DNA from 4 places in the Pantoea sp. S18 genome. Region 2 is predicted to be linked to each of the others. Evidence: predicted binding sites of a transcription regulator. Region 2 holds the regulator's gene; each other region holds the start of a gene.
The links. The regulator CRP, encoded in region 2, controls carbon source genes, mostly activating them, when cyclic AMP is high. The targets are predictions, from matches to a motif close to ATGTGANNNNNNTCACAT.

Region 1 (3,148 bases), 1.7 Mb from region 2:
TGCGGGCAGCGGCTGTTCCAGCATAGCGACGTTGAGATCGGCCAGTAGCTGACAGCGCGCCGCCAGGCCTTCGGCATGCCAGGATTCATTGGCATCAACAATCAAGGTAGCGTCCGGTACCGCACTGCGTATCGCCACTAAACGTTCGCTGATCAGGTGATCGTCCATTTTGATCTTCAATAAACGCGCACCATGCTGCCACAACGCCTGCGCGCTGCTGGCCATCGCATCTGGTGTGTCGATGCTGATAGTGTGCGCGGTGACAATCTCGTCGGCCAGTGGCACAGCGCACAATTGCACCAGACTTTCGCCCTGCTGCTGTCGCGCCAAATCCCACAGTGCGCAGTCGATGGCGTTGCGCGCCGCGCCTGCCGGTAACGCCTGTTGCAGCGCTTCACGCGTCATCCCGCTTTGCAACGCACTCAGCTGAGAAGCGATCTGCTTGAGCACCGATTCCTCGCTTTCACCGTAGCGCGCGTACGGCGTGGCTTCCCCGACGCCTTTAACGCCATCCTGCTCGATCTCTACCACCACAACATGCGCCTCAATGCGGCTGCCGCGTGAAATAACAAACGGCGAATGTAACGGCCAGGCTTCCGGATAACTCTTCACTGTTCTCATTATTTCTCCTTAAATCCGTCGCTTAAATGCGAGCCGGCTCGATTATCGCCAGGAAATGCGCTCGTAAACCCTTAAAAATTATGTCATAAACACACGCTATATCTTTAAAGTCAGATATTTCATCGTTAAAAAAAGGAAATCACATGTCTCAGACTGTTCACTTTCAGGGCAATCCGGTGCCGGTTGCAGGCCAGTTCCCACAAGTTGGCGAGCAAGCTAAACCTTTCAGCCTGGTCGCCAAAGATCTTGCTGACGTATCCCTGGCTAATTATGCAGGCAAACGCAAAGTTCTGAACATTTTCCCAAGTATTGATACTGGCGTGTGTGCGGCATCGGTGCGTAAGTTTAATGAGCGCTCAGGTGAAGCGGACAACACGGTCGTGCTGTGCATCTCTTCCGACCTGCCTTTCGCTCAGTCACGCTTCTGTGGCGCAGAGAACGTCAGCAACGTGATCACGCTCTCCTCACTGCGTGGCACTGAGTTCAAAGAAAACTATGGCGTGGCGATTGCGGATGGCCCGCTGAAAGGCCTGACCGCGCGTGCCGTGGTGGTGCTGGATGAAAACGATAAAGTGATTTACAGCGAGCTGGTGAATGAAATCACCGAAGAGCCAAATTACGATGCGGCGCTGGCTGCGCTGAAGTAACGTTAGCTCGCTATTAATGTGAAACAAAGAGCACCGAATGATTAATTCTTCGGTGCTTTTTTTATGCCCGCCTTCAACTCAGTTCCCTTTTTAACCCGTTGATTTATCGTGATACGTAGCACTTCTTCCTACCTTGTTGCATTTTTGCTGTGATTCTTGTTACCCGTATCACATTAATCAAAAAACATAAAACCCGTAACAGATCCCGCAATTGTTCCCATCCGCTTCGCTACCTATAACTAACCGTCAATTGCCCTTAAGCGATTCAAAGACAGGCGGGAATCTCTATGCAAGCAAGCTTATCCATTAAAGAAAAAATCAGTTACGGCCTTGGTGATATGGCCAGCCATATCGCCATCGATAACGTCATTATTTTTCTCACCTTTTACTACACCGATGTGGTGGGTTTGCCCGCGATCTTTGTCGGCACGCTGTTTTTACTGGCGCGCGTTGCCGATGCGGTGATCGATCCAGCAATGGGGATGGTGGCTGACCGAACCCGTTCACGTTGGGGCAAATTTCGTCCCTGGTTATTGATGCTGGCAGTACCGTTCGGCGTCAGTTGTATGCTGATTTATGCGGTGCCGGAAAGCCTGTCGCTCACCGGAAAAATGATTTACGCCGCCGTGACCTACAGCCTAATGATGCTGATGTACACCGCTATCAATATTCCTTACTGCTCGATGGGGGCGATTATCACCGCCGATGATAATCAGCGCATCTCCCTGCAATCATGGCGTTTCTTCCTGGCTACGCTAGGTGGCGCGATGTCCACTTTCCTGATGATCCCGCTCGCCACCTGGCTGGGCGGCGGTAACAAACTGGACGGTTACTTCGCGGCGATGTCGATTATGGCGACGCTGGCAACATTGCTGTTCTTTATCTGCTTCTTCAACACCCGCGAACGTATCAATGCGCCCGCTAACCACGGCAACTTTCTCGCCGATTTACGCGATTTGCTGCGTAACGATCAGTGGCGCGTGGTTGCATTACTGGTGTTCTGCAATATCTCGTTCGGCGTGGTTAGACTCGGCGCGATGATGTACTACGTCACCTATTTTCTCGGTAACGCCAGTCTCTTCATGTGGCTGCTGGCCGCGCATATCGTCGGCAAAAGCGTCGGTAGCGTGCTGGCAAAGCTGCTGACGCGCCGCCTAAACAAAATCACCGCCTTTACCCTCAGCGCCATCACTGCCGGTGTGTTGAGTATCAGCATCGTGTTCCTGCCGGGATCGCTGGCGCTGTTAGTCGGCATGACGTTCATCGTTTCCAGCTTCTATCAGGTCACCACCACGCTGATGTGGGTGATGATGGCCGATGTGGTGGATTACGGTGAATATCGTCAGGGCAAGCGCCTCGATGGCACCGTCTTCTCCACGCTGCTCGCCGTATTGAAAATGGGCATGGCGATCAGCGGCGCGATTGTTGGCTGGACGCTGGGTCTGAGCGGTTACGTTGCTCAGGCACCGCATCAGCAACCCGCCGCGATGATGGCCATCGTCGCGCTGTTTTCAGTGGTTCCAGGTCTGCTGTCGCTGTTGAGCGCGCTGGCAATGCGCGGCTACAAACTTAACGATGCCACCATGCGCACCATCAATCAGAACAAAGTGTCAGCCCAACCAGCTGCAACGGCTTCCCCCCTTCTACAACCACAGGAGTTGTCATGAGTGAATTACGCGCCGAATCCCAGCGTATTATCTGGACATTTGACCGTCAGACGCTGGTTATCGAGCCTTGGGGCGCGCATAGCCTGCGAGTACGAGCCACCTGTCAGCCTGAACTGATCGATCATGACTGGGCGTTGTTATCGCCTGCGGCTTGCGAGGTGGAGATCCAGCGCGAGCATGAATCTCTTAGCCTGCGTAACGGCAATATCACCG
Region 2 (3,148 bases):
ATCTGCATGCGGCGGAACTCGAGGGCGACAGTTTCCATCGCTTCACGCGTCCCGAAATGGACATGGCGATCCGCAAAGCGCGCGATCTCGGTCGCCACATCAGCTACTTCGGCCCGGAAGCCAATGATTTCGGCCTACTGGAGCAGACGTTCAAACATTACGGCCAAACCGGCCTCGGCGAATCACGCAAATATCTGCACACCTACGATGAAGCGGTGCCGTGGAATCAGGTGCCGGGTACTTTCACGCCGTGGCAGCCGCTGCCGGAAAACACCGATGTGCTGTTTTATGAAGGCTTGCACGGCGGCGTGGTCACGCAGCAGCAAAATGTGGCGGAGCATGTCGATCTGCTGGTTGGTGTGGTGCCGATTGTTAACCTTGAGTGGATTCAGAAGCTGGTGCGTGACACCGGCGAGCGCGGACATTCACGCGAAGCAGTAATGGATTCGGTGGTACGTTCGATGGAGGATTACATTAACTTCATCACGCCGCAGTTCTCGCGCACCCACATTAACTTCCAGCGCGTGCCGACCGTTGATACCTCAAATCCGTTTGCCGCCCGCGAAATTCCCTCGCTCGACGAAAGCTTCGTGGTGATTCATTTTCGCGGTCTGGAAGGCATCGCGTTCCCCTATCTGCTGGCGATGATTCAGGGATCGTTTATTTCCCACATCAATACGCTGGTGGTGCCGGGCGGCAAAATGGGATTGGCGATGGAGCTGATTATGCTGCCGCTGGTTCAGCGACTGATTGAAGGGAAACGGATTGAGTAGGTTTGGTGCGGGCTGTGAAAAGGGAGGCATGAATGCCTCCCCTACGACCGATTACAACTCGACAACCTCATAGCTGTGGGTAATTTCCACGCCTTTACCAAGCATGATCGCCACCGAGCAATATTTTTCTGCCGACAGGTCAACCGCGCGCGCAACCGCTTTATCGCTCAACGCTTTGCCGCTGACAATAAAATGCAGGTTGATGGTGGTAAAAATGCGTGGCGCCTCTTCACGGCGTTCTGAGGTGAGTTTCACTTCGCAATCGGCCACATCGCTGCGCCCTTTTTGCAGGATCGACACCACATCAATGGCGCTACAGCCGCCTGCGGCCATCAGCACCATCTCCATTGGACTTGGCGCTTTATCACCGGAATTACCGTCCATTAATACCTGATGGCCAGATGAGGATTCTCCGAGAAAGGTAAGACCTTCCACCCATTTCACTCGTGCCTGCATTATTCTCTCTCCTGAAGCGGCGGTTTTGCCGCCAGAGTACGCTTTCACCTGACAAACAGCAATCCAGAGTAATCCCCCTTTTGCTGAAGCGAGACAACACAAGACAGCTCGCAAAAGCTGTGCTACAAACAGTGCTGAAAATATTTTCGTCATCACAGACGAAGGCCGGAAGAATCAAAAGCGTAGCTTAAGAGTCCACCCGGAATAATTTTTCCATTACTGGAAACGCTCGACGATTAAACCGCCTGACAGGGAAAAATGCCCCCTGTATTTTGGGCACGATTACAACAGAGGATAATAGCGAATGGTTCTCGGCAAACCGCAAACAGACCCTACACTCGAATGGTTCCTGTCCCATTGCCATATTCACAAATATCCATCCAAAAGCACGCTCATCCATCAGGGTGAGAAAGCGGAAACGCTGTACTACATCGTAAAAGGTTCCGTAGCGGTACTGATTAAAGATGAAGAAGGCAAAGAGATGATTCTCTCCTACCTCAATCAGGGAGATTTCATCGGCGAACTCGGTCTTTTCGAAGAAGGCCAGGAACGTAGTGCCTGGGTACGTGCGAAGTCTGCCTGCGAAGTGGCTGAAATTTCATACAAAAAATTCCGTCAGCTGATTCAGGTAAACCCGGATATTTTAATGCGACTTTCGTCGCAAATGGCGCGTCGTCTGCAAGTCACATCTGAGAAAGTGGGCAACCTTGCCTTCCTCGATGTAACCGGACGTATCGCGCAAACGCTGCTAAATCTGGCCAAACAGCCAGATGCGATGACTCACCCAGACGGGATGCAAATCAAAATTACCCGTCAGGAGATTGGTCAGATCGTGGGCTGCTCACGCGAAACCGTGGGCCGTATCCTGAAAATGCTGGAAGATCAGAACCTGATCTCCGCACACGGTAAAACCATCGTCGTTTACGGCACCCGCTAATTTCTTCTCACCCACGGCGTGATGGCAACATCGCGCCGTTTCTATTTGCGATGAGCTGATGTGGCGCCGAATCATCTATCATCCCGAAGTTAACTATGCGCTGCGGCAAACGCTGGTGCTGTGCCTGCCTGTGGCTCTCGGCTGGCTGTTTGGCGATCTGCAAAAAGGTCTGCTGTTCTCGTTAGTGCCTGCCTGCTGCAACATGGCGGGGCTGGATACGCCGCACAAACGCTTCTTCAAACGCCTGATTGTGGGTGGTTCGCTGTTTGCCACCGGCAGTTTCCTGATGCAAATCCTTACTGCTTACCAGATTCCGTTGCCGCTGATTTTGCTGGCGCTGCCGCTGCTGATTGGCGTGACCGGCGAAATCGGTCCGCTGCATGCGCGCTTACTGCCCGCAACGCTCATCGCCGCCATCTTTACGCTCAGCTTAGTGGGACGCATGCCGATGTGGGTGCCGCCGCTGCTCTACATCGGCGGCACGCTGTGGTACGGCTTATTCAACTGGTTCTGGTTCTGGCTGTGGAAAGAGCAGCCGATGCGCGAATCGCTCAGCCTGCTGTTCCGCGAGCTGGCCGATTATTGCGATGCCAAATATACCTTACTGACGCAGCTGACCGATCCAGAAAAAGCGCTGCCACCGCTGCTGGCGCGTCAGCAAAAGGCGGTCGATCTCATCACCACCTGCTACCAGCAAATGCATATGCTGTCGGCCAGCCGCGATAACAGCCACAAACGCCTGACGCGCGCTTTCCAGGTGGCGCTGGATTTACAGGAACACATCTCGGTGAGTTTGCATCAGCCTGAAGAGGTGCAGAGGCTGGTTGAAGAGAGCCACGCCGAAGCGGTGATTCGCTGGAACGCCAAAATCATCTCGGCGCGACTGCGCGTGCTGGCGGATGCGATTCTCTACCATCAGCTGCCAGACCGTTTCCACATGGAGAAACAGCTCGGCGCGCTGGAGAAAATTGCGCGCCAGCAT
Region 3 (3,148 bases), 440 kb from region 2:
TGCTCATTACTTTGCCCAGCGCTTCCAGCTCAGCTGACAGCAGCGGACCGGCACAGGCGATTGGTGCAAACTTGCCCACGCCGTGGGTAGAAGCCTGTGCGCGGTGAGCGGTACCGAACGCATCCATCACGAACACGTCGCACAGCGCGGCATATTTCTTCGACAGGCCTTCTTCGTCTTTTTTCTCGCCTTTGTTAAAGCGTACGTTTTCAAGCACAACCAATTCGCCAGCGCCGACTTCAACGCCGTCGAGGTAATCTTTTGCCAGGGTAACGTTGGTGCCGTTCAGTTTGTCTTTCAGGTAGTTAACAACCGGCAGCAGGGAGAACTCTTCGTTGTATTCACCTTCGGTCGGACGACCCAGGTGAGAGGTAACCATCACTTTCGCGCCCTGTTTCAACGCCGCTTCGATGGTAGGCAGAGAAGCACGAATACGTGCATCTGACGTCACTTTCCCTTCTTTCACTGGCACGTTGAGATCGGCACGGATCAGAACGCGTTTACCAGCAAGATCCAGATCGGTCATCTTAATTACAGACATGGTGAACCCTCTCGTTGATTCTCATAAGTTTTGCCAGACGCAGTCCGCGTCTTACCTGAAACCGCTTGCGGCCATTGCTAACGTGGTGTCGATCATGCGGTTAGCAAAGCCCCATTCGTTGTCACACCAAACCAGCGTTTTGATAAGGTGATGACCACTGACCCGCGTTTGCGTGCCATCGACTATGGCACTGTGCGGATCATGGTTAAAATCTACTGAGACTAACGGTAATTCCGTATAGTCAACTATACCACGAAACGCCCCTTCTGACGCGTTTTGCAGCAACGCGTTGACCTCGCACGCCTTCACCGCTTCGCGCACCGACACGCTCAAATCAATGGCTGTCACGTTGATGGTGGGCACGCGCACCGCAATCGCCTCAAAGCGATCGTTAAATTTCGGAAAAATACGGGTAATGCCAGCAGCAAGACGCGTATCTACCGGAATGATCGATTGGCTGGCGGCGCGGGTACGACGCAGATCGCTGTGATAGGCGTCGATCACCTGCTGATCGTGCATCGCCGAGTGAATGGTGGTCACGGTGCCCGACTCAATGCCAAAGGCGTCATCCAGCAACTTGATCACCGGAATAATGCAGTTGGTGGTGCAGGATGCGTTGGAGACAATGCGGTCAGTTTGTTTAAGAGCTTGTTCGTTAACACCAAATACGACTGTGGCATCGAGATCGTTACCGCCCGGATGCGAGAACAACACTTTCTTCGCACCTGCTGCCAGATGGGCTTCGCCATCAGCGCGGCTGCCGTACACGCCGGTGCAATCCAGCACGATATCCACATTCAGTTCGCGCCACGGCAGTACATCAATTTCCGCCTGATGCAGGATGCGAATGGTGTCGTCGCCAACAAACAGCTGATCGCGCTCCTGGCGCACATCAAAGGCAAAACGGCCGTGGCTGGTGTCGTACTTCAGCAGATGCGCCATCCCGGCGGCGTCGGCCAGCTCGTTAATGGCGACCACGGTGATCTCAGCCCGGCGACCGGTTTCATACAGAGCGCGCAACACGTTACGCCCGATACGACCAAAACCATTTATTGCAACGCGAACGGTCATTTCTACCTTCAACAACACCCGAAAAAACGTGCCGATTAGCCTGAGCGTTTCACACCGTTTTGTACAGGGAATTATTGCTTGCCCGCACCGGCAAGATGCACGTTCTCGCTCGCAACTGAAACGGTTCAGCTAGAGTAATGCAAGAGAGGAATAACGGGAATGATTGCGATCAAGTGAGTGGCGGAATATTGGATCTACGTCACAAATTTTGCACTGCGGGATTATTACTGCAGGAATAATTGAACCGTTTCAGGTTGGAGGTGATGAAACAATAAGGGCGCCCCGGTTGGGACGCCCTTTATACCCGCTGTGTAGGGTCGCCATTTATGGCGACCTCAAATCACAGAATCGATTTCGCCGTTTTAACCACATTCTCAACGGTGAAACCAAACTCTTTGAACAGCTGATCCGCAGGCGCTGACTCACCGAAGGTGGTCATGCCGACGATCGCACCGTTCAGGCCGGTGTATTTGAACCAGTAATCCGCGATACCCGCTTCAATCGCCACGCGTGCGGCAACCGCTTTCGGCAGCACGGATTCACGGTACGCCGCGTCTTGTTTGTCGAAGGCGTCAGTGGATGGCATAGACACCACGCGCACCTTGCGGCCTTCCGCCGTCAGCTGTTCAAATGCAGCCACCGCCAGCTCCACTTCTGAACCGGTAGCGATCAGGATCAACTCTGGCGTACCTTCGCTGTCCTTCAGCACGTAACCACCGCGCGCCACGTTCGCCAGCTGCTCAGCGCTGCGATCCTGCTGCGCCAGGTTCTGACGCGAGAAGATCAGCGCCGACGGGCCATCAACGCGTTCGATAGCGTACTTCCACGCCACCGCTGACTCAACCTGGTCGCACGGGCGCCACAGGCTCATGTTAGGCGTCACGCGCAGGCTGGCCATCTGCTCAACCGGCTGATGCGTCGGGCCATCTTCGCCCAGACCAATCGAGTCGTGGGTGTAGACCATGATCTGACGGATTTTCATCAGCGCGGCCATACGTGCGGCGTTGCGCGCGTACTCGACGAACATCAGGAAGGTGGCGGTGTACGGCAGGAAACCGCCGTGCAGCGCCAGACCGTTAGCGATGGCGGTCATACCGAACTCGCGCACGCCGTAATGAATGTAGTTGCCTGCCGCGTCTTCATTGATCGGCTTGGAGCCGGACCACATGGTGAGGTTGCTTGGCGCCAGGTCAGCGGAGCCGCCCAGATATTCCGGCAGGATTTTACCGAAGGCTTCGATGGCGTTCTGCGAGGCTTTACGGCTGGCAATTTTCGCCGGATTGGCCTGCAGCTGCTCGATAAACTTCTGCGACTCAGTTGCCCAGTTAGCTGGCAGCTGGTTGTTGACGCGACGTTTGAACTCCGCAGCCAGTTCCGGATGTGCAGCGGCGTAGGCAGCAAATTTCTGGTCCCACGCAGACTCTTTCGCCTGGCCGGCTTCTTTGGCATCCCACTGCGCGTAGATGTCTGAAGGGATTTCAAACGGACCGTGGTTCCAGCCCAGCTGCTTGCGGGTCAGCGCGATTTCATCGGCAC
Region 4 (3,148 bases), 1.2 Mb from region 2:
CAGAAACAGCAGTTCCGTGCGCTCGGTTCTGGCGTGGTAATTAACGCGGATAAAGGCTATGTGGTGACTAACAACCACGTGGTGGATAACGCGACCAAAATTCAGGTTCAGCTCAGCGATGGCCGTCGCTACGATGCCAAAGTAATTGGTAAAGATCCGCAGTCAGATATCGCGCTGATTCAGCTGCAGGATGCGAAAAACCTCACCGCAATCAAAATTGCCGACTCTGACAACCTGCGCGTCGGTGATTACACCGTGGCGATCGGTAACCCGTACGGCCTCGGAGAAACCGTGACCTCGGGGATTGTTTCAGCGCTGGGTCGCAGCGGCCTGAACGTTGAAAACTATGAAAACTTCATCCAGACCGATGCGGCGATCAACCGGGGTAACTCCGGCGGCGCGTTGGTTAACCTTAACGGTGAGCTGATCGGGATTAACACCGCGATTCTGGCGCCGGACGGCGGCAACATCGGTATCGGCTTTGCGATCCCAAGTTCAATGGTGAAAAACCTGACTGCACAGATGGTTGAGTACGGCCAGGTGAAACGCGGCGAGCTGGGCATTATGGGCACCGAGCTGAACTCTGAGCTGGCGAAAGCGATGAAAGTCGATGCGCAGCGCGGCGCCTTTGTTAGCCAGGTGCTGCCGAATTCCGCAGCGGCGAAAGCCGGCGTGAAAGCGGGTGACGTAGTGGTGTCGATGAACGGTAAAGCGCTGACCAGCTTCGCGGCGCTGCGTGCAGAAGTCGGCTCGCTGCCGGTCGGCACCAAGCTGCAACTGGGTCTGCTACGCGAAGGCAAACCGGTGAACGTCACGGTTGAACTGCAGCAGAGCTCGCAGGATAAAGTGCAGTCCGCCACCATCTACACCGGCATTGAAGGTGCCGATCTCAGCAATATCGATACAAATGGCCAGAAAGGCGTGCGTGTCGATAGCGTTAAACCGGGCAGCGCAGCGGCGCGTATCGGTCTGAAGAAAGGTGACGTGATTCTCGGCGTGAACCAGCAAGCCGTGGCTAACCTTGGCGAGCTGCGTAAAGTGCTTGATACCAAACCTTCGGTGCTGGCACTGAACGTACAGCGCGGTGACAGCAGTTTGTATTTGCTGATGCAGTAAGTTTCAGGTTGTTGATAACAGGCGAGCTTCGGCTCGCCTTTTTTGTGTCTGTGCAAATGTCCGGTACTGAATGTGACGCTTACCGCAAATCCCGCATAATCCCCACGGCTATGTGCAACTGCACAATGTCAGCGCCTTAACGGATGCGTATTCTGTCTGTTCGTCCTTATCTCCGGAGTGTTTGATGGCCACCTATCATCTCGATGCGCGACTGGCTCAGGATATTGTTGCCCGCACCATGCAAATTATTGATAGCAATGTCAACGTGATGGATGCGCGCGGTCGCATCATCGGCAGTGGCGATCGTGAACGTATTGGCGAATTGCACGAAGGCGCGCTGCTGGTGCTGTCACAAGGCCGCGTGGTGGACATTGACGAAGCGGTAGCAAAACATCTGCACGGCGTGCGTCCCGGCATCAATTTGCCGCTGCGTATTGATGGCGACATCGTCGGCGTAATCGGTTTGACCGGCCAACCAGCAACGCTGCGTCATTATGGCGAGTTGGTGTGTATGACCGCTGAAATGATGCTGGAGCAGGCGCGGTTGCTGCATATGCTGGCGCAGGACAGCCGCTTGCGTGAAGAATTGGTGCTGAATCTGGTGCGCAGCGAAACCTTATCGCCAGCGCTGAGCGAATGGGCGCAGCGGCTCGGCATCGATCTCAATCAGCCGCGTGTGGTGGCGGTGGTGGAAGTGGACAGCGGCCAGCTTGGCGTCGATAGCGCCATGTCCGAACTACAGCAGCTGCAAACGCTGCTGACCACGCCGGAGCGTGACAATCTGATTGCGATTGTTTCACTCACCGAAATGGTGGTGCTGAAACCGGCACTGAATGCGCATGGCCGCTACGATCAGGACGATCATCGTCGTCGCGTGGATCAACTGCTGCAACGCATGAAAGAGAGCGGACAGGTGCGTATGCGTATCGCGCTCGGCAACTACTTTACCGGTCCCGGCAGCATCGCACGTTCGTACCGTACCGCGCGCACCACCATGATGGTGGGCAAACAGCGCATGCCGGAACAGCGCAGCTATTTTTATCAGGATCTGGTGCTGCCAGTGCTGCTCGACAGTTTACGCGGGGGCTGGCAGGCCAACGAACTGGCGCGCCCGCTGGCGAAGCTGAAAAGTATGGATAACAATGGTTTGCTGCGGCGTACATTGGTGGCGTGGTTTAGCCATAATGTGCAACCCAGCGCTACGGCGCGCGCGCTGTTTATTCACCGCAACACGCTGGAGTATCGCCTCAATCGTATTTCCGAGCTTACCGGTCTCGATCTGGGCAACTTCGACGATCGTTTGTTGCTGTATGTGGCGCTACAACTGGATGAGCAAAGTTAATGAGAAACCTGTGGATTGTGCTGCTGTGGCTGTATAGCGCGCTAAGTGTGGCTAACGATCCGGTCTTTCTCTCTTTAAACGATCTTCAGCGGATTAAGCAGCAGCTGGCACATCATCAAGCTGCGCCGCCCACGATCGATGCCTGGCATCAGTTAAAGCAGCAGGCGGATAACGCGCTGAAACACCCCAATCCCAGCGTCACCGATAAAGGTATGCTGCCGCCGAGCGGCTCGAAGCAGGATTATTTAAGCCTGAGCGCTTATTGGTGGCCGGACGACAGCAGCGCAGACGGCTTGCCGTGGCAGCGTCGCGACGGCGAAGTGAATCCCGCCAGTAAGAATGAACAAAGTGATGGTGTGCGGCTGGCGCGCTTTACCGCTGATTTTCAGGCACTGACGCTGGCCTGGTATTTTTCTGGCGATCAACGTTATGCCGATAAAGCGCTAGCGATGATGCGCCATTGGTTTATCGATCCCGCCAGCCGCATGCATCCGAATCTAAACTTTGCGCAGGGAATTCCGGGCCGATCCTCAGGCCGCCATGATGGCGTGCTGGATGGACGCTACTTTGCCACGCGCGTGGTGGATGCGCTGACTTTGCTGCGTAGTGCGCCCGGTTGGCAGCCAGCCGATCAGCAGGCGATGCATTTTTGGTTTAGCGAGTATCTGCACTGGCTGCGGCACAATCCGT

Region 1: the regulator CRP is predicted to act here: its motif matches at 1,425-1,442, upstream of VIJ98_RS10150 (glycoside-pentoside-hexuronide (GPH):cation symporter).
Region 3: the regulator CRP is predicted to act here: its motif matches at 1,800-1,817, upstream of epd (erythrose-4-phosphate dehydrogenase).
Region 4: the regulator CRP is predicted to act here: its motif matches at 1,187-1,204, upstream of VIJ98_RS03755 (CdaR family transcriptional regulator).

What each region holds. Positions count from the first base shown of each region.
Region 1 covers NZ_CP142688.1:2,193,929-2,197,076, forward strand. Annotated here, with positions in the region: gene ycjG (L-Ala-D/L-Glu epimerase) at 1-621, opposite strand, end outside; gene tpx (thiol peroxidase) at 765-1,268, shown strand; gene VIJ98_RS10150 (glycoside-pentoside-hexuronide (GPH):cation symporter) at 1,556-2,935, shown strand; gene VIJ98_RS10155 (glycoside hydrolase family 31 protein) at 2,932-3,148, shown strand, end outside.
Region 2 covers NZ_CP142688.1:3,926,857-3,930,004, forward strand. Annotated here, with positions in the region: gene VIJ98_RS18315 (phosphoribulokinase) at 1-773, shown strand, start outside; gene VIJ98_RS18320 (OsmC family protein) at 825-1,229, opposite strand; gene crp (cAMP-activated global transcriptional regulator CRP) at 1,534-2,166, shown strand; gene VIJ98_RS18330 (YccS/YhfK family putative transporter) at 2,225-3,148, shown strand, end outside.
Region 3 covers NZ_CP142688.1:3,488,416-3,491,563, forward strand. Annotated here, with positions in the region: gene pgk (phosphoglycerate kinase) at 1-541, opposite strand, end outside; gene epd (erythrose-4-phosphate dehydrogenase) at 593-1,612, opposite strand; gene tkt (transketolase) at 1,953-3,148, opposite strand, start outside.
Region 4 covers NZ_CP142688.1:840,704-843,851, forward strand. Annotated here, with positions in the region: gene degP (serine endoprotease DegP) at 1-1,116, shown strand, start outside; gene VIJ98_RS03755 (CdaR family transcriptional regulator) at 1,301-2,458, shown strand; gene VIJ98_RS03760 (alginate lyase family protein) at 2,458-3,148, shown strand, end outside.